Linked DNA regions of Actinoalloteichus hymeniacidonis. The protein of the gene in region 1 binds, or shares a complex with, the protein of each later gene. Links are inferred from orthologs where the notes say so. Each region holds a gene or a part of one and is shown on either strand. Other genes may lie near its edges.

Evidence for each region.
Region 2: the proteins of BKA25_RS26135 (region 1) and BKA25_RS10125 are in contact, whole or in part, in a cryo-EM structure (PDB 8Z1Y), measured with the Escherichia coli proteins. The link is inferred for Actinoalloteichus hymeniacidonis from one-to-one orthologs.

What each region holds. Positions count from the first base shown.
Region 1 is NZ_JACHIS010000001.1:6,094,333-6,102,064, reverse strand. What follows is about bases 4,813-7,732. They hold BKA25_RS26135 (ABC transporter substrate-binding protein), read left to right. Parts: upstream 4,813-5,383; coding sequence 5,384-7,081; downstream 7,082-7,732. Other genes in these bases: BKA25_RS26130 (ABC transporter permease), read left to right, coding at 7,131-7,732; BKA25_RS26140 (uridine kinase family protein), read left to right, coding at 4,813-5,251. Outside these bases: BKA25_RS26165 (glycoside hydrolase family 43 protein), read left to right, coding at 122-1,006; BKA25_RS26155 (DNA polymerase III subunit gamma and tau), read left to right, coding at 1,261-3,372; BKA25_RS26150 (YbaB/EbfC family nucleoid-associated protein), read left to right, coding at 3,508-3,873; recombination mediator RecR, read left to right, coding at 3,951-4,559; more of BKA25_RS26140, read left to right, coding at 4,556-4,812. UniProt on the Escherichia coli protein: Part of the ABC transporter DppABCDF involved in dipeptide transport. Binds dipeptides and accepts a wide range of side chains, including small neutral, bulky hydrophobic, and positively and negatively charged groups. Tripeptides are poor substrates.
Region 2 is NZ_JACHIS010000001.1:2,295,644-2,301,035, reverse strand. Bases 1-2,986 are described here. They hold BKA25_RS10125 (ABC transporter permease), read left to right. Parts: upstream 1-1,048; coding sequence 1,049-1,924; downstream 1,925-2,986. Other genes in these bases: BKA25_RS10120 (gamma-glutamyltransferase family protein), read left to right, coding at 1,959-2,986; BKA25_RS10130 (ABC transporter permease), read left to right, coding at 96-1,049; BKA25_RS10135 (ABC transporter substrate-binding protein), read left to right, coding at 1-94. In the rest of the region: more of BKA25_RS10120, read left to right, coding at 2,987-3,734; BKA25_RS10115 (dipeptide ABC transporter ATP-binding protein), read left to right, coding at 3,771-5,392. UniProt on the Escherichia coli protein: Part of the ABC transporter DppABCDF involved in dipeptide transport. Responsible for the translocation of the substrate across the membrane.

The sequences.
Region 1 (7,732 bases):
GCTCCGAACGAGCTAACCGGCTCACTCGTCCGGGGCCTTGCGGCCGATATCGGACACCGCCGAAACCACATCGGTCCACAGTGAACTGCGATGTGATCGGCTGGTGTGAAGGAGCTGCCCGATGCGAGTTCGACGTCGAATCCACGCGGTACTACTGACCGCCCTGCTGCTGGGCGCGGGAGGGATCGTGTCCGGTGCCGCACAGGCGAATCCGGCACCGCAGTCCGAGTACGTCTTCACCACGTTCACCTACGACAGTGAGAGCGATCTGCACATCTACCGGTCGTCGGACGCGCTGAACTTCGAGGCGCCCGCCGGGCCCGCGTACACCCCGTCGGACAGCCTGCTGCGGGATCCGAGCATCATCAGGCATCGCGACGGGCGCTACTACGTCGTCCACACCACCGGTTGGGACACCACGAACTTCGCGATCGCAGTCAGCAATGACCTGCAATCCTGGCAACACCTGACGACGGTATCGGTGCCGGTAGCCGGGATTCATAACACTTGGGCACCGGAATTCTTCGTCGACCCGGTCAACGGCTCGGTGAACGTGATCGTCTCGCTGGGCGCGGAGTACCGCAGCTCTTTCCGGCCCTACCTATTCACCGCATTGGACTCCTCGTTGCGCCGCTGGGGACCGCCCGCCGCGCTGCCCGGCATCGAGCCCAACTACATCGACACCTTCGTGACCTACCACCAGGGCGAGTACCACGCCTTCGCCAAGAACGAGACGGACAAGCGCATCGAACACGCCGTGGCGCCCCGGCTCGGCGGGCCCTATGAGTTCGTCCAGACCGGCGACTTCGCGGGCTGGGGGCGAGCCGAGGGGCCCGCGATCACCGAACTGCCCGACGGCCGGTACCGGATCTACATGGACGCCTACACCTCCGACCGCTTCCTCTACAGCGACAGCGCGGACCTCTACGAGTGGACCGCGCCGAGGGAACTGCCCGGCGGGTTGTCCGGCTTCGTGCGACACGGCACCGTCCTGCGCCTGAACTGAGCAGGTCAGCGCGACGCATCGGGCGGGCGGGGACCGGTGTCCACGCCCGCCGGAGATGGTCGCTACACTGACTCACGGACCCCGTGCGGCGTCCATCCTGTGAACTCCCCCAGGGCCGGAAGGCAGCAAGGGTAAGCGGGCTCTGGCGGGTGCACGGGGTCCCCTTCTGTCTCTAGGGCAAGTACGTCGGCCTCGCCCCGGCCCACGGGCAAACCGCTCGTCACGCTGTCGGACCTGCCGCGTAGCCTCGTCGTGTGGCGCTGGCCCTTTACCGCAAATACCGCCCGGCGACCTTCGCCGAGGTCGTCGGTCAGGAACATGTCACCGACCCGATTCGCACCGCGCTGTCGGCTGGTCGGATCAACCACGCATACCTGTTCTCCGGGCCCAGGGGCTGCGGGAAGACCTCCAGCGCGCGCATCCTGGCGCGCTCGCTGAACTGTGTCGAAGGTCCCACCCCCGACCCCTGTGGCACCTGTTCGTCCTGCGTGGCGCTGGCGCCGGAGGGCGCGGGCAACGTCGACGTCGTCGAGCTGGACGCCGCCAGTCACGGTGGCGTGGACGACGCCCGTGAGCTGCGTGACCGGGCCTTCTACGCGCCCGCCGAGTCCCGCTACCGCGTGTTCATCGTCGACGAGGCCCACATGGTCACGACGCAGGGCTTCAACGCCCTGCTCAAGATCGTGGAGGAGCCCCCGGAACACCTGATCTTCATCTTCGCCACCACCGAGCCGGACAAGGTGCTGCCCACCATCCGGTCCCGGACGCACCACTACCCGTTCCGGCTGATGCCGCCCGCCACGATGCGTGGCCTGCTGGAGCGGATCTGCGCCGAGGAGGGCGTCGCGGTCGACCCCGCCGTCTACCCGCTGGTCATCAAGGCGGGCGGTGGTTCCGCCCGGGACACCCAGTCGGTGCTCGACCAGCTGTTGGCGGGCGCGGGCGAGGAGGGCGTCACCTACCAGCGCGCGGTCACCCTGCTCGGCGTCACCGATGCCGCGTTGATCGACGAGATGGTCGACGGGCTGGCCACCGCCGACCACGCCGCCGTTTACGCCACGGTCGACCGGTTGGCCGACGCGGGCCACGACCCCCGCCGATTCGCCACCGATCTGCTGGAACGGCTGCGGGACCTCGTCCTGCTCCAGGCCGTGCCCGAGGCCGCGCAGCGCGGACTGGTGGACGTCCCCGCCGACCAGCTCACGGTGATGCAGCGGCAGAGCACACAGCTCGGGGCCGCGACCCTGGCCCGCTTCGCCGAGATCGTGCACTCCGGTTTGGGCGAGATGCGGGGCGCGACCGCGCCGAGGCTGCTGCTGGAACTGCTGTGTGCCCGGATGCTGCTGCCTGCGGTGTCCGATTCCGAGCAGGCCCTGTTGCAGCGCTTGGAACAGGTCGAGCTGCGGATGACGACGGGCATCGGGGTCGCACCCCCTGCGGCGGCTCCCCGCGCCGAGGCCGCCAGTCCGGCCCCGGCCGTTCGGGCACCCGCAGCGCAGGCGACCTCCCCAGCGCAGGCAGCCCCCGCCGCCGCGCCACGAACCATCGAACGGCCGCAGGCCCGCCCGCCGCAGCCGGAACCGAGCCCCGCCCAGCGCGAGGCGCCCGCCGCCGCACCACAGGCCGCCCAGACACCGACGCCGCCCGCCGCCGCACCCGACCCGGCACCGGTGGCCCCCGAGCCGGAACCCGTCGCCGCAGCACCAGCGGCCACCGGTGGCATCGATGCCGCCGCCATCCGCCGGGTCTGGACGGCGTTGCTCGGTGTCGTCCGGGAACGCAGCCGGAGCCTGGAGGCGATGCTCTCCGACGCGACGGTGCACGCCGTCCAGGGCAACCTGGTGTTGCTGACCCACATGTCCGCACCGCTGGCGCGTCGATTGGCCGACAGCCGCAATTCCGAGGCGATCGCGGCGGCGTTGGGTCAGGTCCTCGGCGGTAGTTGGCAGGTGCGCTGCGGGTCGGCCGAGGAGATGGCCGCGATCGGCGGCGGAGCGCCTGCGGCCGCTCCGAAGCAACCCGTCCGGCAGGCCGCCCCCGCCCCGCAGGCGCCGGTTCGCCCACAACGTCCCGCAGCTCAGCCCGCCGAACAGCGGCCGCGCCGGGTGGACACCGAGGACGCCGACGGCGTGCCGTTGCCACCCGAGCCCGATGACATGGAGCCGCCGGAACCCGACCCGCAGTCGACGCCCTCGGCCCCGGTTCGACGGGTCGTGCCCGCCAAGCCTTCGGAACCCGTACCGACCGAGGGCGCCGCCGAGGCAGCCGGGTCCGGCGGTTCGGGATTCGACCGCCCACCGGATCCGATGCGGGCCGCCGAGCGATTGCTCACCGAGGAACTGGGCGTCAGCAGGCTTCGGTCCTGATCGAAAGGCTCGCCGAACAAGCTCTGGCGCGCGCCGCCACGTCGCACCGACGTGCCTGGAGCACGCCGTAGGCTGGCCAGAAGGCCCCACCCGTCGTGGAGAGGAACCAGACAAGTGCAGCCCGGTGGACCCAACATGCAGCAGATCCTTCAGCAAGCACAGAAAATGCAGCAGCAGGTGCTCGCGGCCCAGCAGGAACTCGCCGAGGCCGAGGTCACGGGGACTGCGGGCGGCGGCCTGGTGACCGCGACGGTCAACGGCTCCGGTGAGCTCCAGTCGGTGAACATCGACCCCAAGGTCGTCGACCCGGACGACGCCGAGACCATCGGCGACCTGGTCGTCGCCGCCGTGCGCGATGCGAACCGGCAGGCCCAGGAACTGGCGCAGCAGAAGCTCGGCCCGGTCGCGGGTGGCCTCGGTGGCCTGGGCGACCTCGGTGGCCTCGGCGGTCTCGGCGGCGGCCCCGGCGGCCCGGCACTGCCCGGTTTCCCGGGCATGTGATTCGACCCGGAATACCGGGGCGGATTGTCGTGGACTCTCGCGACGCAAGCGCGAGTCGGCAGTAAGGAGAGGTCGGGGTGTACGAGGGTCCGGTTCAGGATCTGATCGACGAGCTGGGTCGACTGCCCGGTATCGGGCCCAAGAGCGCCCAGCGGATCGCCTTCCATCTGCTCGCCGCCGAACCCGCCGATGTGACCCGGCTGCAAGAGGTATTGCAGCGGGTCAAGGAGGGCGTGGTGTTCTGCGACGTCTGCGGCAACGTCTCGGAGGAACAGACCTGCCGGATCTGTCGCGATGTGCGACGGGACCCCCGGCTGGTCTGCGTGGTGGAGGAGCCCAAGGACGTGCCCGCCGTGGAGCGGACCCGGGAATTCCGGGGGCGCTATCACGTCCTGGGCGGCGCGCTGGATCCGTTGTCCGGCATCGGCCCGGACCAGCTTCGGATCCGGGAGTTGTTGGCCAGAATCGGCGGCACGGCCGACGGGGTCGAGGTCACCGAGGTGATCATCGCGACCGATCCGAATACCGAGGGTGAGGCTACGGCGGCCTACCTGATCCGCATGCTGCGCGACTTCCCCGGGCTCACGGTGACCCGGTTGGCCTCCGGTCTCCCGATGGGCGGCGACCTGGAGTTCGCCGACGAGTTGACCCTCGGCCGGGCCCTGTCCGGACGCCGAACGGTGTGACCGGTTCTGAACCGGCCGAGGCCGATCGGCCGGCTTCCCACGAGACGCCGGGTGAGATCTCGCAGGTCACGGAACCGGTCTCCTTCCCGGCCGGTGCGGTCGAACGACTCGCCGACTCGGTGTTGCATCGGCCGGCGAGGCTCGGCACGGTCCGGGCGATGGCGATCGACGGCCCCTCCGGATCGGGCAAATCCTCCCTCGCGGATGCCGTGGCCGCCGAACTCCGTCGCCGTGATGTGGGTGTGAGTCTGGTCCGCGCCGACGACTTCGCTACGTGGTCCGAGCCCTGGCAGTGGTGGCCCGGTTTCGAGCACGCTGTGTTAACGCCACTGCGGGCGGGTGCGCCAGCGGAGTATCGGCGGATCGTCTGGTCGGAGGCCGGCCCGGTCCTCGGGGACGTGGTCCGCGTGCCGGTTCCAGAGGTGCTCGTGCTGGAGGGCGTCTCGATGGGACGGCGAGCCGCGGAACACTTCCTCTCCTACCGGGTGTGGATCACCTGGGGCGATGAGCAGCGCAGACGTGAACGGTCGATACGTCGGGACGGCGAGACGATCCGGGAGCCGATCATCGAGTGGCAGCGGTTCGAACGCGAGTGGTTCGCCGAGGATCAGACCCCGCGACGTGCCGACCTCATCATCACTCAGCGCGGTTGGTCGACTCCAACCGATTCATCAGAACGTTACACTCAGTGAGCGAAATCCGGCGCATTCGGCTGGCAGGATTCATGCGTGTCGGGATCGTGACCCGGTAACGCTACGGATACGTAGCGAACAAGGGTTATCGTCTGCGACCAACTGTGAGTTAGCCGAACACTGAGGTGCGTGATGGCCACATCCCGAACGGCCCCGAGGTCACGGCTCCTACGGCTGAGTGCCGTCGGCCTGGCCGGAGCCCTTGTCCTGTCCGCCTGCGCTGAGTCGCAGCGGTCCGACGACACCGGTGGGGGTTCCGGTGAAGGCGGCACCTTCGTCTTCGGCGCCGCAGGCGCGCCAGCCCTGTTCGACCCCTTCTTCGCCAGCGATGGCGAGACCTTCCGCGTCTCCCGGCAGATCTTCGAGGGCCTGGTCGGCTTCGAGCCGGCAGGCGTCGACGTCGAGCCGGAACTCGCCACCGACTGGGAGTCGTCCGAGGACGGACTGACCTGGACCTTCAACCTCCAGGAGAACGTCACCTTCCACGACGGCACCCCCTTCAACGCCGAGGCGGTCTGCTTCAACTTCGACCGCTGGTACAACCAGGAGGGCACCGGGCAGAACCCGGCGATCTCCTACTACTGGAACAACACCTTCGGCGGCTTCTCCGACGGCGAGAGCCCCTCGCTGTTCGAGTCGTGTTCCGTCGAGGACGACAGCACCGCCGTCATCCAGCTGACCAGGGCGACCGGCAAGTTCCCGTCGATCCTGGGTCTGCCCTCGTTCTCCATGCAGTCGCCCACCGCGCTGGAGGAGTACGAGGCCGACAACGTACGGGCCGAGGGCGACAGCTTCGTCTTCTCCGACTACGCCCGGGAGCACCCGACCGGTACCGGTCCGTTCCAGTTCGCGTCTTACGACGAGGGCAACGCGACGATCGAGCTGACCAAGTACGACGAGTACTGGGACGCCGAGGCCGCAGCGAAGATCGACAACCTGATCTTCCGGATCATCCCGGATGAGACCACCCGGCGCCAGGAGCTCCAGTCCGGCGGTATCGACGGTTACGACCTGCCGAACCCGGCCGACTACCAGACCTTGCAGGACGGCGGCAACAAGGTCGAGATCCGCGACCCGTTCAACATCCTCTACCTGGGCATCTCCCAGAAGGAGAACGAGGCGCTGCGTGACGTGCGCGTCCGCAAGGCCCTCGCGCACGCCATCGACCGCGAAGAGCTCGTCACCTCGACGATGCCCGCCGGTGCCGAGGTCGCGACCCAGTTCTACCCGGAGTCGGTCGAGGGCTACGCCGACGACGTCGAGACCTACGCGTACGACCCGGAGCTCGCCGAGGAGCTGCTCGCGGAGGCAGGCGCCTCCGACCTGACGGTGGAGTTCCACTGGCCGACCGAGGTCACCCGGCCGTACATGCCGAACCCGCAGACCATCTTCAACGCGATCTCCGAGGACCTCGAGGCCGTCGGCATCACCGTCGAAGCGGTCAGCACCTCGTGGAACGGTGGTTACACCGAGCGCACCAACCAGGGTGACGCCCAGCTGTTCCTGCTCGGTTGGACCGGCGACTACAACACCGCCGACAACTTCATCGGCACCTTCTTCACCGAGACCGAGGGCCAGTTCTTCACCGGTGAGTCCGAGGGCGGCGAGGAGCTGTCCGAGGCGCTGCAGGAGGCCGACGCCGAGCCGGACGACGAGATTCGTGCCGGTCTCTACGAGGACATCAACCGCAACATGCTGTCCGACTGGATGCCCTCGATCCCGCTGTCGCACTCGCCGCCCGCGATCGTGGTGGGCCCGAACGTCGAGGGCCTGGTCACCAGCCCCCTCACGGCGGAGGAGTTCAACACCATCACCGTGACCGAAGAGTAGGGCGTAAGAGACCCGACTCGACTCGAATCCCACCACCAAAGGCGAACGCGTGCTCCGATACACCGTTCGGCGATTGGCCCAGATGGTGCTGGTCGTCGCTGTGCTCTCGGTGCTGCTGTTCGGTTGGCTTCGGATACTCCCAGGAGGGCCGGTCTCGGCCCTCCTGGGAGACCGTTCCACCCCCGAATCCGCAGCGCAGTTGCGAGCCGAGCTGGGCTTGGACCAGCCGATCTTCGTGCAGTACTTCAGCTTCTTGGAACGTGCTCTCACCGGGAACTTCGGCACCTCGACCGGGGTGCAGCGCGGAGTTCCCGCGATGGAGGTGTTCCTCCAGCGCTTCCCGGCGACCCTCGAGTTGTCGATCTTCGCGATCCTGATCGCGATCGCCGTCGGCGTCCCGCTGGGCTACCTGGCCGCGCGGCGGCGAGGCGGTTGGCTGGACAACCTGAGCATCGGCTGGTCGCTGGTCGGCATCGCCGTCCCGGTCTTCTTCCTGGCCTTCCTGTTCAAGTGGATCTTCGCCGTCGAACTGGGCTGGCTGCCCGCCTCCGGTAGGCAGAGCACCGGGCTGGATGCCACCAGAATCACCGGCTTCTACATCCTCGACGGCCTGATGACCAGGGAATGGGATGCGGCCTGGGATGCCGTGCT
Region 2 (5,392 bases), 3.8 Mb from region 1 along the record:
CACCGCGCACCGCTCCGAGCTCGGCGGCGTGGAGGTCTACGCCGACGGAGTGGTCCGGCTGGGCCGCGCGGGCTTCCTGATCGAGGAGGGCTGACGTGGGGCGCTACCTGTTCACCCGGACCTGGCAGTCGCTGATCACGCTGCTGTTGGCCTCCCTGGTGGTCTTCCTCGGCGTTCGGGCGCTACCGGGCGACCCGGCGCTGGCCATGGCGGGCGAGGAGGCCGATCCGGCGCAGCTGGCGGCCGTTCGCGCCGATCTCGGCCTCGATCAGCCGGTGCTCGTGCAGTACTGGCGGTTCCTGACCAATGCCCTGCGCGGCGACTTCGGCGATTCGGTCCGCACCGGGACACCGGTGACCGAGATGATCGGCACCACCCTGCCCGTGACGATCCAGCTGTCGGTCTACGCGCTGGTGGTGGCCGTCCTGTTCGGCATGGTGGCCGGCGTGGTGGCCGCGGTGTTCCGGGGTCGGTGGCCGGAATGGACCGCCAACGGGTTCGCGCTGGTCGCCCTGTCGGTACCCAACTTCTGGTTGGGCATCCTGGCGATCCTCTACCTCGCCGTCGGCCTCGGTTGGTTCCCCGCCTCCGGCTATGTCTCGCCCTTCGAGGACCCGTTGCGCGGGCTGCTGCATCTGACACTGCCCGCGATCATCCTGGGCACCGCCATCGCGGGTGTGGTCATGCGGCAGACCCGTGCCTCGATGTTGGAGACCCTGAGCGCCGACTATGTGCGCACGGCCAGGGCGAAGGGGTTGGGACGCGGCACCGTGTTGGTGCGGTACGCGTTGCGGAACAGCCTGATCACCGTCGTCACGATCGTGGGACTGCAGCTCGGCGGGCTGATCTCGGGGGCGGTGGTCACCGAGCGCATCTTCGGACTGCCCGGCTTCGGAAAACTCACCCTCGACTCGGTGTTCAGCCGGGACTACCCGGTGATCCAGGCGGTGGTGCTCGTGGTCACGGCCGCCTACATCCTGATCAATCTCGCCGTCGATGTGCTCTACACCCTGATCGACCCACGGATCCGAGTAGGAGGTAAGGCCTGATGTCCACCGCTGCCGAGCCCGTGCACGTCGACCTCGCCAGGACCCGAGGTCGAGTGTGGCGTGAACTGCTGCGCAACCCGCTGGGCATCACCGGCGGGATCCTGCTGCTGTTGGTCGTCCTGGCCGCAGTCCTCGCACCCTGGATCGCGCCCTATCCCCCCGCCGAGGTGCATTTCGACGCGCCATTCCAACGGCCGCTGACCATCGGATACGCCCTGGGCACCGATGATCTCGGTCGGGACATCCTCTCCAGGATCCTGCACGGTGCCCGCACCTCGCTGCAGGTGGGCGGGCTGTCCGTGCTGCTCGCCGTCGTGATCGGCACCCCGCTGGGCCTGCTGGCCGGTTATTGGCCGGTGCTCGATGCGGTCGTGTCGCGGTTGACCGACCTGATGCTGGCCTTCCCGTTCCTCATCCTGGCCGTCGGCTTGGCGGCCATCAACGGCCCGAGCCTGACCAATGCGGCGATCGCGCTGGGCATCGCCCAGATCCCCACCATGATCCGGGTGGTACGCGCCGAGACACTGCGGTTCAAGGGTAAGGACTTCGTGCTCGCGGCCAAGGGGCTCGACGCCTCCGGCGGCCGGATCCTCGGCCAGCACATCCTGCCGAACGCGACCTCGGCGATCATCGTGCAGGCCACGGTGATCATGCCGATCGCGGTTATCGGCGAGGCGACGTTGTCCTTCCTCGGACTCGGTATCCAACCACCGACGCCCAGCCTGGGAGTGATGCTCTCCGACGCCCAGCAGTACCTGGTGCGCAGCCCGACGGCGGCGATCTTCCCGGGCCTGGTAATCCTGCTGATCTGTCTCGGATTCAACTTGTTCGGCGACGCACTACGCGACGCACTCGACCCGACCACTCGACGCTGAGGATCTTCCTGTGAGTTTCGTACCCCCTCCCGCGATGACCAGCAGACCGACGTTGCAGGGCACCTTCGGAATGGCCGCGACCACGCACTGGACCGCGTCCGCCACCGCCTCGGCGGTGCTGGAGCGCGGCGGCAACGCCTTCGACGCCGTGGTCGCCGCCGGGTTCGTACTGCACATCGTGGAACCGCACCTGAACGGGCCGGGCGGCGATCTGACCGGCGTCTTCGCCACCGCAGCCGACCCGACCCCGAAGGTCCTCGTCGGGCAGGGCCCCGCGCCGCAGGGCGCCACCGTGGAGCACTTCCGCGCCGAGGGGCTCGACCTGGTTCCGGGGGCAGGCGCGCTGGCCGCCGCCGTGCCCGGCGCCGTCGACGCGTGGTTCGTTCTGCTGCGCGACCACGGAACGTGGGAGTTGGCCGACGTCCTGGAGTTCGCGATCGGCTACGCGCGCAACGGTCACCCGGTGCTGCCGAGGGTGTGCAACACCATCGCCGAGGTCAACGAACTGTTCACCGAGCACTGGCCGAGCTCCGCCGACCTGTGGGCCCCCGAGGGCAGGCTCCCGCAACCCGGCGAGCTGGTCCGACTGCCCGCCTACGCCGAGGTGCTCGACCGGCTGGTCGCCGCAGGGGCCGACGCAGCCGACCGGGAGGGTCGGATCGAGGCGGCGCGGACCGCCTGGCGGGAGGGCTTCGTCGCCGAGGCCATCGAGGAGTTCGTCAAGACCCCGCATCGACACGCCTCGGGCACCGACCACGCCGGGGTGATCACCGCAGCCGACCTGACCGGTTTCTCGGCCGGTTACGAGGACGCGGTGACCCTGGAGTTCCGGGGGCACACCATCGCCAAGACCGGCTTCTGGGGCCAGGGCCCGGCGCTGTTGCAGACGCTGGCGATCCTGGAGGGCTTCGAGGACTCCGAGATCGACCCGAGCACCTCCGCCGGTGCGCACCGCATCGTCGAGGCGATGAAGCTCGCCCTGGCCGACCGGGACGCCTACTACGGCGACGGCGAGGGGGATCTCGCCCCGCCCGCCGCCACGCTGCTCTCCGCCGAGTACGCCGCCCAGCGGCGCGCGCAGATCGGCCAGACCGCCTCGGCGGAGCTGCGTCCCGGTGTGTTGGCCGACCGCACCGCCTTCCAACCGCCGCTGCGTATCACCTACGACCTGCACGGCGCGGGCGCCGCCGCAGGCGAGCCGACGGTCGGCTCCTCCGGCGAGACCAAGGGCGACACCTGCCACCTGGATGTCGTCGACCGCTGGGGCAACATCGTCTCGGTGACGCCCTCCGGCGGGTGGTTGCAGTCCTCCCCCACCATTCCGGCGCTCGGCTTCTGCCTGGGCACCCGGCTACAGATGAACTGGCTGGACGAGCAATCGCCGTCGGGTCTGCGCCCCAACAAGCGGCCCCGCACCACGCTGACACCGACGCTGGTGCTGCGCGACGGGGTGCCGGTGACCGCCTTGGGCTCGCCAGGCGGGGATCAGCAGGACCAGTGGCAGCTGCTCTACCTGCTGCGCACGATCGTCGGCGGCTACACCCCGCAGGAGGCCATCGACGCGCCTGCCTTCCACACCACATCGATGCCCGGTTCCTTCTGGCCACGCACCTGGTCCCCCGGCGAGATGGTGGTGGAGGACCGACTCGGCGACGAGGTCATCGCCGAGCTGGAGGCCCTCGGCCACCGCATCGTCCGGGCCGGTGACTGGGCGTTGGGCAGGCTCTCGTCCGTGACCCGTACCCAGGACGGCATCCTCACCTCGGCCGCGAATCCCCGCGGCATGCAGGGCTACGCCGTCGGCCGCTGACCACCGCACCATCGAGAAATCCGCCAGGAGCCGAGGATGACCCAGATCGCCACGGACACCACGACGCCGCTGCTCGCACTGCGTGATCTCGAGGTGTCGTTCTCCACCGCACCCGATGCGACCCCCGCCGTGCGGGGCGTCGACCTGACGGTGCGTCCCGGCGAGCGGGTCGCCGTCGTCGGCGAATCCGGCTCGGGGAAGTCGACGGCGGCCCTGGCGGTGCTCGGACTGCTCGCGGGCAATGGCCGGATCACCGGCGGACAGGTGCTGTTCCGAGGCGAGGATCTGACCGGTGCGGACGAACGACGACTGCGCCGCCTGCGGGGCCGGGAGATCGGTCTGGTCCCGCAGGACCCGATGTCCAATCTGAACCCCGTCCGGCGCGTCGGCGATCAGGTGGCCGAGACCCTGCGGGCTCATGGGCTGGCCTCCGGCGCGGCGGCGCGGAAACGGGCCATCGAGTTGATGGGCGATGCGGGCATCCCCGATGCGGCCCGGCGGGCCAGGCAGTATCCACACGAGTTCTCCGGCGGTATGCGGCAACGGGTGTTGATCGCGATCGGGCTGGCCTGCCAGCCGGAGCTGTTGATCGCCGACGAACCGACCTCGGCGCTCGATGTGACCGTGCAGCGGCAGATCCTCGACCACCTCGAGACGCTGGTGTCCTCGTCGGGCACCTCGCTGTTGTTCATCACCCACGATCTCGGGTTGGCCGCCGACCGGGCCGACACGGTGTTCGTCATGTCGCAGGGCCGGGTCGTGGAGGCGGGCTCGGCGCGCACCCTGCTGGAGAATCCGCAGCACGAGTACACCCAGCGTTTGGTGGCGGCGGCGCCCTCGGTGGTGACCGCCCGCCGTTTCCTCGGCGGTGACGGCGATCGGCCGCCACCGCCGTCCGTCGAGGAGGCGGGCGAGGCTGGCGCGGCGGGCGGGGATATCGCCGAGGCCATCGCGGCCGAACGCGGCGCGACGGCCGCCGAGGCCGAGGACGACGTGCTGGTGGTCGAGGGGCTGACCAAGGACTACCGGCTGCGCGGACGGCTGTCGGGGACGCTGCGGGCCGTCGACGACGTCGGCTTCCGGGTGCGCCGGGGCTCCACCACCGCGATCGTCGGCGAGTCCGGCTCGGGCAAGTCGACGGTCGCCAAGATGGTGCTCGGTCTGGAGACCCCGACCGCCGGGACCGTCCGGTTGGACGGCCGCGTCGTGCAGACGGCGCGGGGTGCCGAGCGGCGGGCGATCCGCCGCGCGATGCAGCCCGTGTTCCAGGACCCCTATGGCTCGCTGAACCCGATGTTCACCATCGAACGCATCGTGGACGAGCCGCTGCGGGTGTTCCGGGTGGGCGATCGGGCGGCTCGCAGGCGTCGGGTCGCGGAACTGCTCGATCATGTCGCGCTGCCCGGCAGGGTGGCCCAGGCGCATCCCAACGAGCTCTCCGGTGGACAGCGGCAACGGGTCGCGTTGGCCAGGGCACTGGCCCTGGAGCCCTCGGTGGTCATCTGCGACGAGGCGGTGTCCGCGCTGGACGTCCTGGTGCAGGACCAGGTGTTGCGGCTGCTCGCGGGGCTACAGGCCGACCTCGGCCTCAGCTATCTGTTCATCACCCACGATCTGGCGGTGGTGCGGCTCATCGCCGACGACGTCCTGGTGATGCG